DNA from 3 places in the Arthrobacter sp. PvP103 genome. Region 3 is predicted to be linked to each of the others. Evidence: riboswitches for the same ligand, from Rfam matches in the RefSeq annotation. Region 3 holds a riboswitch; each other region holds the start of a gene.
What was found. Region 3 has a riboswitch for S-adenosylmethionine ahead of JOE41_RS17620 (homoserine O-acetyltransferase). Riboswitches for the same ligand answer to the same signal wherever they lie in the genome.
Positions count from the first base shown of each region.

Region 1: linked by a shared signal. The riboswitch ahead of JOE41_RS03285 (aminotransferase class V-fold PLP-dependent enzyme) and the one ahead of JOE41_RS17620 (homoserine O-acetyltransferase) in region 3 are both predicted to bind S-adenosylmethionine.
Region 2: linked by a shared signal. The riboswitch ahead of JOE41_RS09655 (DUF1737 domain-containing protein) and the one ahead of JOE41_RS17620 (homoserine O-acetyltransferase) in region 3 are both predicted to bind S-adenosylmethionine.

Region 1 is NZ_JAFIBQ010000001.1:702,011-706,515, reverse strand. It holds gene JOE41_RS03290 (class I SAM-dependent methyltransferase) at 1-373, opposite strand, end outside; gene JOE41_RS03285 (aminotransferase class V-fold PLP-dependent enzyme) at 437-1,849, opposite strand; SAM riboswitch class IV at 1,885-1,998, opposite strand; gene hisN (histidinol-phosphatase) at 2,228-3,040, opposite strand; gene JOE41_RS03275 (ribosome small subunit-dependent GTPase A) at 3,081-4,196, opposite strand; gene aroA (3-phosphoshikimate 1-carboxyvinyltransferase) at 4,186-4,505, opposite strand, start outside.
Region 2 is NZ_JAFIBQ010000001.1:2,102,076-2,106,580, forward strand. It holds gene JOE41_RS09645 (aromatic amino acid ammonia-lyase) at 1-584, opposite strand, end outside; gene JOE41_RS09650 (NtaA/DmoA family FMN-dependent monooxygenase) at 589-1,884, opposite strand; SAM riboswitch class IV at 2,105-2,217, shown strand; gene JOE41_RS09655 (DUF1737 domain-containing protein) at 2,300-2,569, shown strand; gene JOE41_RS09660 (rhodanese-like domain-containing protein) at 2,566-2,976, shown strand; gene JOE41_RS09665 (O-succinylhomoserine sulfhydrylase) at 2,977-4,185, shown strand; gene JOE41_RS09670 (hypothetical protein) at 4,237-4,505, opposite strand, start outside.
Region 3 is NZ_JAFIBQ010000001.1:3,863,938-3,868,442, reverse strand. It holds gene JOE41_RS17625 (MFS transporter) at 1-1,068, opposite strand, end outside; gene JOE41_RS17620 (homoserine O-acetyltransferase) at 1,239-2,423, opposite strand; SAM riboswitch class IV at 2,436-2,551, opposite strand; gene JOE41_RS17615 (bifunctional o-acetylhomoserine/o-acetylserine sulfhydrylase) at 2,642-3,958, opposite strand; SAM riboswitch class IV at 4,020-4,134, opposite strand; gene JOE41_RS17610 (VOC family protein) at 4,296-4,505, shown strand, end outside.

The sequences.
Region 1 (4,505 bases), 3.2 Mb from region 3:
ACCAGTGCCATGCCTGGGCAACGGTGACGACGTCGAACGCGGAGTCCGGGAGCCCGGTGGCCTCCGCGGTGCCCTCGGTCGCAGGAACCCCCGGAAGGGCCAGCCGGAGTTGGGCGAGCATGTCCGGTGACGGATCCACTGCGGTGACAGCCAGGCCGCGCTGCACCAGCAAAGCGGTGTACTTTCCCGTCCCGGCGCCGATGTCAGCGGCGCTGGACGCGCCCGCTACCGTGCCGACGCTTCGTAGCAGCCAGTCCGCGGAATCGGCGGGATAGCCGGGACGGACCCGGTCATAGTGTTCGCCGCCGTCCTGGAAACTCCGGCCGAGCTCGTAGCGGCGCTGGTGGTGTAGTTTGGGGCCTCCCCGTGCCACGTGCAGTCTCCTTCGGGCAGGCTGGAATTCTTACCCCTCGAATTTACCGCACACGCCGCACCCTCAGTCTTCGGTGCAGGGCGCAGCGCCGGCGGTGCCTGGAGTGTTGGGTGCCCAGTCCGGGTAGCTGCGGGTGTCGTTGGCAGGCACCCAGCGGCCCGAGTCCACGACATAGTCCCAGCCCAGGCCGGTCCGGCGAAGTTCCTCGATCCCGGCAAGCAGGCGCTGGGCATCCTCCAAGCGGGAGCCGACGCCGAAGCTTGCCCGCAATGAGCCTGACGGCAGTCCCAGCCGCTTCAGCAGCGGGTGGGCGCAGAAGCGGCCGTCCCGGAGGCCCACGCCGTGTTCGGCGGACAGGTAGGCCGCGACGAGGCCGGCGTCGTAGCCGGCGACGGAGAAGTTGACCACCCCGATGGTGTCATCCGTGTCGCTGAAGATCTGGTGGACAGTGACGCCGTCGATCTTCCGCAGTCCCTCAACGAGGAAGGACCGGATGGCAGTCTCATGGGCGTGCCACAGTTCCTGGTCCAGGGCGCCGATAACCTGGGTGGCCCGGGCCAGGGTGGCGGCCCCGAGGACGTTCGGTGAGCCGCCTTCATGACGTGCCGGCCCGGTGGTCCAGCTAACGGAGTCCAGCCGGGCCTCACGTACGGCTCCGCCGCCTGCGAGGTGGGGCGTCCCGGCGTCGAGCCAGTCCGGCCGGCCCACGAGGACGCCGCTGCCAAACGGCGCGTACAGCTTGTGGCCTGAGAAGGCGAGGTAGTCGACGTCGTCCGCGGCGATGTCGATGCGGCGGTGCGGGGCCAGCTGCGCCGCGTCCACAACGATCCTTGCGCCGTGTTCGTGAGCCAGTGCGGCCAGCACGCGGATGGGGAGGATTTCGCCGGTGACGTTGGAGGCGCCCGTAACGGCCAGCAGGCTGATGTCACCGTGCCGGAGCTCGGAACGCAGGTTCTCCAGGGTGGCCCTAAGCGTCGGGGCGGCCACAACACTCCGGTGCGGGACGCCCTGCCAGGGGAGCAGGTTGGCGTGGTGTTCGATGTCGAGGTACAGCACTTCGCCGATGTGGCGGCCGTCGGCCACCGGCAGGCATCCGGCCAGCAGGTTCAGTGAGTCCGTGGTGTTCCGGGTGAAGATGACGGAATCGTCCGCCCTGCCGCCCACGAACCCGCGGACGATGTCCCGGGCATTTTCGTACACCGACGTGCTGATCTGCGAGGCATAGCCCGCGCCGCGGTGCACGCTGGCGTAGTACGGCAGGATCTCGTTGAGGTAGGCCGAGACAACGGACAGCGCCGGGGCCGATGCGCCGTAGTCCAGGTTCGCGTAGCGGACGTGGCCGCCCTGGATCAGCGGAGCCTGGATCTCCGCGCCGGTAACGGCGGAGAGGGGGCGCTGGGCGACGGTGAACCGCGGGTCCAGAAGGCCTGCAGTGGACGTGGTTGCGGTGTTTGCGGGGAAAGTGGCAGTAGTCATGGGGACCTCACTGTAAAGGGACCCCGCACTCCGGGGATCCGCGCTTGCCGGGTCCGTTCCGGACCGGCCTGGTCGTCACCCGGGGCACCCCACCGCGAATGGAGGGTTGCCGGCCAGCAAACCGGGGTTTAGCGCTGGCACTCGTGACCTGTTTCGAGATTAGGACATTCACCGCGCCGCGGGAAAGTCAGGGCGATTGTTAAGCTCTTTGTTACGCGCGGCGGAAGAAGGGGGCCGGCGCCGAATATAACGACGGCGGACACCCCCTAAGGAGGGCATCCGCCGTCGTTTATTCGGCACCCTGTTGATGTGCCTGCCGGGATGCGCCCGCGACGGAACCTCTTGGCTCCGGGCCCGACGCCGGGGGCGGGGCGCGCGTTAGAGGAGGTCGTCCAGTTCCGGGTTCAGCCGCTTGAGGACCTCTGAATGAAGGATTGAATTGGTGGCCAGGGCGTTGCCGCCGAAGGGGCCGTCCACTCCCTCAAGTGAGGTGAAGCGTCCGCCGGCTTCGGTGACGATCGGCACTAGCGCCGCCATGTCATACAGGTTCAGCTCCGGCTCGCAGGCGATGTCCACCGATCCCTCGGCCACCATGCAGTAGGACCAGAAGTCACCGTAGGCGCGGGTCCGCCAGACCTCTTCAGTGAGCCCCAGGAATTCGTCCAGGTTGCCGCGTTCCTTCCAGCCGCCCAGGCTCGAATAGGAGAGGGACGCGTCAGACAGCCTGGAGACGTTCGAAACCTTCAGCCGGGTGGCAGCCGCAAGCGACCGTCCCATGTAGGCACCCGCCCCCTTCGCGGCCCACCAGCGCTTGCCCAGGGCGGGCGCGCTGACCAGGCCCACCACCGGCTCGCCCTCATCCACGAGGGCGATCAGGGTAGCCCACACCGGCACGCCGCGGACGAAGTTCTTGGTGCCGTCGATCGGGTCGATGATCCAGCGGCGGGAACCATGCCCGGAACTGCCGAACTCTTCACCGAGGACGGCATCTCGCGGACGGGAACGGGAGAGCTGGCCGCGGATGGATTCTTCAGCGGCCTTGTCAGCATCCGTTACCGGCGTCAGATCCGGTTTGGTTTCAATCTGAAGGTCCAGCGCCTTGAAGCGGCTCATGGTCTGGGAGTCAACAGAGTCGGCCAGGACATGGGCGAGGCGCAGGTCATCGTTGTAGCTCGAAGCGGGTTGGGTCATGGTTCCAAACTACCGTCTCTGTGGCCGGCCGGCCGGGATGTCACGAAACGATGCCGAGTTCCTTGGCGTCCTGTGCTTCCATCCGGGGGTCTGTGCCGAGCAACCGACGCAGGGACGCCAGGCGCGCTGCACCGGACGGGCCCGCGTGTCCATGGGCCACCCAGGCGTCCACACCGCAGTTGACGGCGGAGGCATCGTGCTTGCAGCCGCGTTCGCAGGCATCCGTGCCGGGTTCCAGATCGGGGAACGAGCGCAGGATCCGGTCTGGATCCACGTGGGCAAGGCCGAAGGAGCGGATGCCGGGCGTATCAATGATCCAGCTTCCGGCGGGCGCGTCACTGATCCGCAGGGCAAGCGCCGACGACGACGTGTGCCGCCCCCGGCCGGTGACGGCGTTGACGCCTCCCGTGGCCCGCTCAGCACCCGTCAGGGCATTGACCATGGTGGACTTCCCTACGCCGGAATGCCCGAGCATCACGGTGACCTTGCCGTTGAGGTGCGCCCGCAGCTGCGAGACAGCGTCGCTGTCCAGGCGTGCCGAGAGTCCGTCATCGGAGCGTGCATCGATTCCGGAGGCCGCGGCGTCGGCTGTCCGGCTGATGATCACGGGGAAATCAAGGTGCCGGTAGTTGGACAGGAGCTCCGTGGGATCCTTGACGTCCGCTTTGGTGACCAGCAGCAACGGCTCAATCCCGGCGTCGTATGCCGCCACCAGGGCGCGGTCAATAAAGCCGGTGCGCGGTTCCGGATTGGCGGCGGCAACCACCACCACAAGCTGGTCAGCGTTCGCCACCACTGCCCGCTCGATGGGGTCCGTGTCATCGGCGCTGCGCCGCAGCAGCGTGCGGCGGTCCTGGATCTTCACGAGCCGCGCAAGCGTGTCCGGTGCCCCCGAAACATCTCCCACCAGGGACACGAAGTCCCCCGCGACCACGGGCGAACGGCGCAGTTCACGGGCGCGCGCGGCAATCACCGTGCGCTCGTTCCCGCTGTCCTCGCCCACCACCGCCGTATAGCGCCCGCGGTCCACCGTGATGATCCGGCCGGTCACGGCGTCGTCATGGCTGGGCCGGTCCTTGGTCCGGGGACGCGAGCCTTTCTTGTTGGGGCGGATCCGGATATCGGACTCGTCCCAGGAACCGGTGCTACGCCCCACGGGCCTGTTCCGTCTGCCGGCCCGGCTGTTGTGCCAGCATGGATTCCCAAAGTTGCGGAAAGTCCGGCATGGTCTTGGACGTGGTGCCGATGTCTTCCACTTCCACGCCGGGAACGGCGAGGCCCAGGATGGCCCCCGCGGTGGCCATGCGGTGGTCCGCGTAGCTGTGCACGACGCCGCCATGGAGCTTCGCGGGCCGGATCACCAGGCCGTCGGAAGTTTCCTCGGCATCGCCGCCGAGGCGGTTGATCTCCGTGACGAGTGCGGCGAGCCTGTCCGTTTCGTGGCCGCGGAGGTGCGCGATGCCGG
Region 2 (4,505 bases), 1.8 Mb from region 3:
TCGCCGGGCGCGAGTTCCAGCGGAGCCAGCCCGGCGTCCGCCAGGGCCTGGCCGCCGGGCAGCAGCTGGCCGTCCACTGCCAACGCCTGGCCCTCCCCGATGGCGACGGCGGCCACTGCGGCGAGGTGGGTCAGGTCTGCGGAGCCTACGGAACCTTCGCGCGGGATGGCGGGGACCACGCCGCGGTTGAGCATTTCAACGTAGAAGCGGGCTGTTTCCGGCCGGACGCCGGAGCCGCCGCGGCTGAAGCCCACAAGCCTCGCCAGGATCACGGCCCGGACCTCATCGGCGCCGAGAAACACGCCCACCCCGCTGTTGTGGTACCGCACCACCTGCACCTGGTAGGCGAGGATCGACTTCTTCTCCACGGCGGTGTCCCGCCCGGATCCCAGCAGCGTATTGAGTCCGTAGACGCGGTGGCCGGAGTCGATGGCCTGCTGCACCACCTCACGCGAGAGCCCGATCAGCTCCAGGGCGTCCACGCTCAGGACGAACTTAACCGCGGGATCAGCCGCGGCCTCGGCGACGTCCCTGGCGCGCAGGTGCGCCGTGCCGATCAGGAAGTCTCCGCTGCCGCCGCCCATGGCACTAGAAGTCCAGCAGGTTCCGGCGGAAGCCGCCGTCGCCATAGCTTGTCCGGAGCAGCCCGCGGCGTCGCAGCACCGGGGCCAGCCGGTCCAGCACACCATGAACGGTGGCCGGATCAACGAAACCCGAGAACAGGAAGCCGTCCCCGCCCACCTGCACGCCGGTTTCTTCGACGTAGTCGGCAATTTCCTCGGCCGTGCCGATGATGCTGTCCCCGGCGCCGCCGCTGCGGGCCTGCAGGAGCTGGCGCAGCGTGGACCCGGGAGGACCCGCCTTGGCGAAATGATCCAGGGTGCCCTGGTTGCTGTTCGTGGTGAGCTCGGGGAGCGGGGCGTCGAGGTCGAACTGCTGGAAGTCGATCACGGAGAGGTAGGAGATGGAGTTCAGCTGGCTGTCGATGTCGCGCTGCGTGAGCTGGCGGCGCTGCTCCCGGAGCTCGTCCGCTTCGGCGCGGGAGCCCACCACGGTGGGTTTGAGGACAAACAGCACCTTGACGTCGTCGGGGTCCCGCCCCGCCGCGGCCGCCTCGGCCCGGATCGAATCACGGTAGGCCCTCATGCCGTCTGCGCCCCTGGCGAGGGCAATTGCGACGTCCGCGTTGCCGCCCGCGAAAGCCTTGCCCCGCGGGGACGCCCCAGCCTGCACCAGCACCGGTTCCTCAGGCAGCGGCGCGGTGTTGAGCGGGCCCCGGACCTTGAAGAATTGGCCGTCGTGGTTGATCGGATGGACCTTCGTATGGTCGGCAAAGATGCCGGCGTCCGAATCCTCGACGATGGCGTCCGGCTCCCAGCTGCGCCAGAGCTTGCGCACCACGTCCACGAATTCCTCCGCCTTCTCATAGCGGAGGTCATGCTCGATCTGCTGGTCCAGCCCGTAGTTCTGCGCAGCAAGATCGCTGCCGGAGGTCACCACGTTCCAGCCCAGCTGGCCGCTGGAGAAATGCTGCAGCGTGGCCAGGAGCCGGGCAGCGGTGAACGGCGGGTAGAAGGACGCACTCACCGTGGGAACAATGCCCAGGTGTTCCGTGGCGGAGAGCAGGTAGGGCACCAGTGCCAGCGGATCGTGCTTCGGCGCAAAGGACGCCTGCGCCAGCGACACCTTGGCGCTTCCGCCGTACGTGTCCGGTACGGTGAGCGAGTCCTCGATGATGAAAAGGTCCAGCCCTGCCCGCTCGAATTCCCGCACGGCGTGCTGGTACAGGGCGGGTTTTTTCCAGTCGTACCCGATGCCATACCCGGGCGTACCCCACCCCTGGACGCCGAACCCGTGACCCACAAACCAACCGAAGTGCAGCATGGGACTGCCTGTATTCCGATTCGATTCATTCACGGCTGCCTGATTTCATCCGGCGTTACAGCGGTTCATCTCCCGTCATTATCCCCCCGGCAGGGTCTTTTGTAACTGCAGCCGGGGGTACCGCCGGGGCGGATGCGGGGCCGCGGTGCGGGCGTTCCCGTTACGGAAGATGACGACGACGGCGGTGCGGGCCGCCGTCGTAAGTGTTACGTTTTTGGGGAGTAATGAGAACCGGCGCCAAGCCCTGACTGGCCGGTCGGCAACCCTCCTTCCACGGCGGGGTGCCTCAGGTGAATACTCGGCATATCGATATTCGAATTGCAAGCGTGAGAGAAGGAGATCCGTCGTGTCCGACGCACCCGCACAGCTGGCCCCGGCAGCCGAACCAGCCGCCGCCGGCCAGGAACAACCGGCCCTGGCACTGCCGCAGGAAAGGCTGGCCTACCGGCTCATCACCGGCCCCGACGACCGCTCGTTCTGCGAGCGCATTTCCGCAGCACTGGCCGACGGCTATGTCCTGCACGGAGGCCCGGCGGCAACCTTCAACGGCACCAGCGTGATCGTTGCCCAGGCCGTGATCCTGCCCGAGGCAGTCGCCAGCTCCGACGCGGCGGTGGCAACTGCAGTGGACGAACTTGAGTTCGACGCCGATTTCCCGGGCGAAGGCTTCGAGGGCCACGCATGAGCTACGCCGGAGACCTGAGCCCGCAGGACGCCTGGGCCAAACTGGAGCAGGGCGCCGTCCTGGTGGATGTCCGCACTGAGGGCGAGTGGGCGCACATCGGCATCCCGGACACCAAAGCCACGGATAACGATCCCCTCTTTATCCAGTGGACCTTCCCCGGCGGCATCCCCAACCCGGATTTTGTCGACCAGCTGAAGCAGCAGGCCCCCGAGGACTCCGGCGTCGAACTGGTGTTCCTCTGCCGTTCCGGTGTCCGGTCCGTTGCCGCGGCCATTGCCGCCACCCGGGCCGGGTTCACCGCCTACAACGTCCTCGAAGGCTTCGAAGGCGAACCGGACCGTTACGGCGAACGCACCGTCAACGGCTGGAAGAACCGCGGCCTGCCCACCAATCTCGGAAAGAACTAAGTGACCTTCAATCCCGACGCCGCTGGCTGGAGCCCTGACACCCAGGCTGTCCGCGGCGGACTCGACCGCACCAATTTCCAGGAGACCGCCGAGCCGATCTTCCTCAACTCGGGGTTCGTCTACGAATCCGCGGCAGCTGCCGAGCGGGCATTCACCGGCGAGGACGAACGGTTTGTGTACTCCCGGTACGGCAACCCCTCCGTGGCCACCTTCCAGGAACGCCTCCGGCTGCTCGAGGGCACCGAAGCGTGCTTTGCGACGGCGTCCGGCATGTCCGCCGTCTTTACGGCACTGGGTGCCCTGCTGGCTGCCGGTGACCGGGTGGTTGCCGCCCGGTCGCTGTTCGGCTCCTGCTTTGTCATTTTGAACGAGATCCTGCCCCGGTGGGGCGTCGAAACGGTGTTCGTGGACGGCCCGGACCTGGAACAGTGGCGGACCGCTTTGGCGGAACCGACGACGGCGGTCTTCTTCGAGTCGCCGTCGAACCCGATGCAGGAGATCGTGGACATCGCCGCGGTCAGCGAACTGGCCCACGCTGCCGGGGCGACCGTCGTCGTCGACAATGTCTTTGCCACCCCCCTGCTGCAGCGCTGCGGGGAGCTCGGCGCGGATGTGGTGGTGTACTCCGGCACCAAGCACATTGACGGCCAGGGGCGGGTCCTTGGCGGCGCCATCCTGGGCACCAAGGAGTTCATCGAAGGCCCGGTCAAGCAGCTGATGCGCCACACCGGGCCGGCGCTTTCCGCCTTCAACGCCTGGGTGCTGACGAAGGGCCTGGAAACCATGGCGCTGCGCGTCAACCATTCCTCGGCCTCCGCGCTTCGCCTGGCCGAGTGGCTGGAAGGCCAGCCGGCGGTCAGCTGGGTCAAGTACCCGCTGCTGAAGTCCCACCCGCAGTATGAGCTGGCGGCCAAGCAGATGAAGGCCGGCGGTACCGTGCTCACGCTGGAGCTTCTGCCGTCGGCGGGCCGCACGGCGAAGGAAGCAGCCTTTGCCCTGCTGGACGCGCTGCGGATCATCGACATCTCCAACAACCTCGGCGATGCCAAGACGCTCATCACCCACCCGGCCACCACCACGCACCGTGCCATGGGGCCGGATGGCCGGGCCGCCATCGGGTTGAGCGACGGCGTGGTCCGCCTGTCGGTCGGACTCGAGGATGTTGACGACCTCATCCGCGACCTGGAGCAGGCGCTCAAACAGATCTGACCATCCCGCCCCTGATCAGCGCCAAGCTACGAAGGCCTTCCGCGCCGAACGTCAGGTGTCCAGCTCCCAGTGCAGGCGGATCGCTTCGGCTATCGGGGCGGCCGCAACGTCCACAGTGAAGGCGACTGGCGCGGTGCCGGTCTCTTCGATGACGGTGTCATGGTAGACGCGGCCGCATGCCGGGCACAGCGTGTAGAGGTCCTCATCCCCGGGCCACTCGGCCAGTCCGGCCGGGACAGGAGTGCCCTCGCCAAGGTGGACGGGCATGCCTTCGGAGTTGGCCTGGATCAGCCCTTCGTCGCTGACGGTGTTTCCGCAGA
Region 3 (4,505 bases):
GAGCAGGCCGATGGTGATCGCCGCGAGGATGACGAGGTCGTTCTTGGTGTCCATCATCGGGAAGGCGAAGAAACCCCAGGTGCCGCCAAGGATGGCGCCGGCCATATACACGGGCTTGCGGCCGAAGGCGTCGGAAAGCTTGCCGACCATGGGTACGGCGCAGAAGTGGATGAAGTGCGCCACCAGGAGGAGCAGGAGGATCCTCGATGTGTCGGTCTGGACCACAACCTTCAGGTAGGTGATGGAGAACGTGACCACGAGGTAGTACAAAATGTTTTCCGCGAACCGCAGGCCCATGGCGGTGAAGACACCGCGCGGGTAGCGGCGGAAGACCTCGGCCACGCCGTAGCCCTTGTTCTCAACAACAACTTCCTTGCGTGCCTCCAGGAAGATGGGGGCGTCCTGGACCTTGGTCCGGATGTAGTAGCCCACGATCACGATCACCGCGGACAGCCAGAAGGCGACGCGCCAGCCCCAGCCGAGGAAGTCGGCGGAGGACAGCGTAGAGGAGAGGGTGAACAGCACGCCGGTGGCCAGGAGGTTGCCCATGGGCACGGCGGACTGCGGCCAGCTGGCCCAGAAGCCGCGTGACTTGCTGGGGCTGTGCTCAGCCACGAGCAGCACGGCGCCGCCCCATTCACCACCGACGGCGAAGCCCTGCACGAAGCGCAGGAACACCAGGAGCGCCGGCGCCCAGTAGCCAATCTGCGCGAATGTGGGGAGGCAGCCCATGGCGAAGGTGGAAACACCCACCAGGACGATGCTCAGCTGGAGCAGCTGCTTCCGGCCGAATTTGTCACCGAAGTGGCCGAAAACGATGCCGCCGATCGGGCGGGCAACGAAGCCCACTGCATAGGTGACGAAAGCGGCGATGATCCCGTCCAGCTCAGTGCCGGAGTTGGGGAAGAACATCTTGCCGAAAACCAGGGTGGCCGCTGAGGCGTAGAGGAAGAACTCATACCACTCAACAACGGTGCCGGCCATTGAGGCCGTCACCACTTTCTTCAGCCCTGAGGCTTTGACGTCAGTCTCATCTGCGCGCCTTGCGGCGGAGTTTTGCATGCTCATTGTGAACTCCTTCGGCGTCTCCGTCGACACCATGTGGACCATTCGGTAGCGGTCGCGTGTGATGTGCACCACCAACGCGCCGGTCCCCTAGAGTATGGACTCACATTGCCGCAGGCTCAACGCCATTTTCTGCAGAACAGCTCTGCATAAATGCACATTGAGCCAAGGGGCTAGGCGAAAAAGTTCTGCCTCAGCTGCGCGCTAAGCTGCCCGATTTCAGTCAGGAAACCGTCGTGGCCGATGGGCGCCTCGATGACGTGCACCGGGACGTCGCCCGGCAGTGCCGCCGCCAGTTCGCGGGACTGTGCAGGAAAATACAGCCGGTCGGTGTTAACGGCGGCGATGAAGAACTCAGCCTTGGCCTGGGCCAGCGCGTCCTTGAGCGGGCCGCGTCCCCGGCCGACGTCGTGGCTCATGAGCGCTTCCGTGATGGCGATGTAACTGTTGGCATCGAAGCGGCGGACCAGCTTGGTGCCCTGATGGTCGAGGTAGCTCTCCACCTGGTAACGGCCGCGGTCCCCCAGCGAGACTGCCTGAAGCGGGGCTTCGCCGCCCTGGGCGCTCCGGCCGAACCGGGCCTCCAGCTCGTCTGCGGAGCGGTACGTGATGTGCGCGATCCTGCGCGCCAGGGCCAGGCCGGCCTCAGGCTCCGCGCCGCCGTAGTAATCACCGCCGTTGAAGTTGACGTCCTGGCGGATGGCGAGGGTCTGCGCCTGGGCAAAGGCGATCTGCTCGGCAGTACTGCTGGCCCCGATGGAAATGACGGCACAGCGCCGGACCCGGTCAGGGAAGCTAACGGCCCATTCCAAGGCGCGGGCTCCACCCAGGGATCCGCCCAGGACGGCGTACCAGCTGTCGATGCCAAGGGCGTCCGCCAACCGGGCCTCGGCCGCAGTGGTGTCGCGCAGGGTCACCAGGGGGAAGCGCGAGCCCCACGGCCTGCCGTCCGGCGCGGGAGTGGAAGGCCCGGTGGAGCCGTAGCAACCGCCCAGGATGTTGATGGAGACCACGAAGTACTGGTCCGTATCAACCGGGGCGCCGGGCCCGGCAAGCTGCTCCCACCAGCCTTCTTCGTCACTGGCTCCCCTGGTAACGTGCGTGCTGCCGGTCAGGGCATGCTGCACCAGCACGGCGTTGGAACGGTCCGCGTTCAGCGTGCCCCACGTCTCGTAGGCGAGTGTGACGTCCGGCAGATGCCCGCCGGCTTCAAGGTCAAGCCCGCCGATGCCCTGGAACCTGACGGTACCGTCGGGGACAGTGCCTGCGGTTTTGCCCGCGGTGGTTTTCACGTCACGGGCTGACAGGCTGTGGCTGGATGTTTCGGGTACACCGCTGCGGGTGACGGCAATCGTCATCTGAGGACCTCTTCTTCGCGCTTGCCTGCCGCCAACTGGCCGGCAGGCCAGGTCTTCACCCGGGGCACCCCGCCGCGAAAGGAGGGTTGCCGGCCAGCAAGCCGGGGCTGTCGCTGGCACTCATGACCTTTAAAGAGTCTACGAAATGCGTCCCCGCAATGGCGAAGAATGTGACAGCAATATGACTCCCGGCGTCGAGACGCCGGGAGTCACATGCGTCAGTCGCCCTTGGCGGCGCGGAAACCGGCGTCGAGGTCGGCGATGATGTCATCGATGTGTTCCAGCCCCACCGAGAGGCGGACCAGGCCCGGCGTGACCCCTGCCACCGCCTGCTGTTCCGCCGTCAGCTGGCTGTGCGTGGTCGACGCCGGGTGGATGACCAGCGAGCGCACGTCACCGATGTTTGCGACATGCGAGTGCAGTTCCAGCGCGTCCACGAACCGCTTGCCGGCCTCGGCCCCGCCAGCGATGTTGAAGGACACGATGGCTCCGGTGCCCTTGGGTCCGTACTTGCGGCCGCGCTCGTACCAGGGGCTGGACGGCAGCCCCGCGTAGGCCACGGATTCGACGTCGGCCCGTGCCTCCAGCCATTCGGCGACGCTCACCGCGTTGGCCACGTGGCGCTCAACGCGCAGGCTCAGCGTTTCCAGGCCCTGGGCGATAAGGAAGGCGTTGAACGGAGAAACGGCCGAGCCGAGGTCCCGCAGGAGCTGGACGCGGGCTTTCAGGATGTAGGAAAGGTTCGCGCCCAGGGCGCCCCCGGCGCCGAGGTCCCGCGCGTAGACAAGCCCGTTGTAGGTGGGGTCCGGGGTGTTGAAGCCGGGAAACTTCTCCGGGTCCTTGCCGAAATCAAAGTTGCCCGAGTCCACGATCACGCCGGCAATGGCGCTGCCGTGCCCGCCAAGGTACTTCGTTGCCGAGTGGACCACAATGTCGGCACCCCATTCCAGCGGCCGGATGAGGTAGGGCGTGGACAGTGTATTGTCCACGATCAGCGGGACACCCGCCTCGTGGGCAACGCCGGAAACGCCTTCGATGTCCAGGACATCCTGGCGCGGGTTGGACACCACTTCGGCAAAGAAAAGCTTGGTGTTTGGCCGGACTGCGTCCTTCCATTGCTGGAGGTTGTCCGGGTCCTCGACGAAGGTCACGGAGATGCCGAACTTCTTCAGGGTGTGGGCCAGCAGGTTGTAGGTGCCGCCATAGAGGCTGGGGCTGGCCACCACGTGATCACCGGCTTCGGCGACATTGAGGATGGCGAATGTTTCGGCCGCCTGCCCCGAACTGAGCAGCAGCGCCGCCAGGCCGCCCTCAAGGCTGGCCACGCGCTGCTCCACTGCGTCCTGGGTGGGATTGCCGATGCGCGTGTAGATGGGCGCCAGTTCGGCCAGCGCAAAGCGGTTGGCAGCGCTCTCGGCGCTCGGGAACACGAACGACGTCGTCTGGTAGATGGGGAGGGCCCTGGCGCCGGTGGCGCTGTCCGGCTCCTGCCCTGCGTGGATCTGGCGGGTTTCGAAAGACCAGGCATTGGACATTGAAGACTCCTTCTAAAGAAAGGCACCACAGGCGGACGCACGGTATGCCGGGCCGGTTCTGGTGCCGCGCTTGCCGACCGGCGATTGCCGGAGGCCAGGTCCTCACCCGGGGCACCCCACCGCGGAACGAGGGTTGCCGGCCAGCAAGCCGGGGCTCGATGCTGGCGCTCATGACCTTGACCCAGTGTAGAAACGGAGCAATCCGTCTGAACAGGTTTGTGACGAAGGACGTCGGCCGCATGATTTTCGTGGGCTTCAGGGCCCTCCGCCATGACATCCCATCTCGGTAAGCATACCCTTAGCTGAGAGCTCCATCACAAAGTGCCAAGATGAGGGCATGCGCATGGATCACGTCTCTTACGCCTGTGAACAAGATGGCTTGGCTGCCACCACCGAACGTATTGCAACCGCCCTCGGCGTCGAAGCCGTTAAGGGCGGGGTACACCCCCGATTTGGCACCCGCAACATGATTATCCCGCTCGCCGGGCACAAGTATTTGGAGGTCGTGGAGGTCCTTGACCACCCGGCATCCGACAAGGCTCCGTTC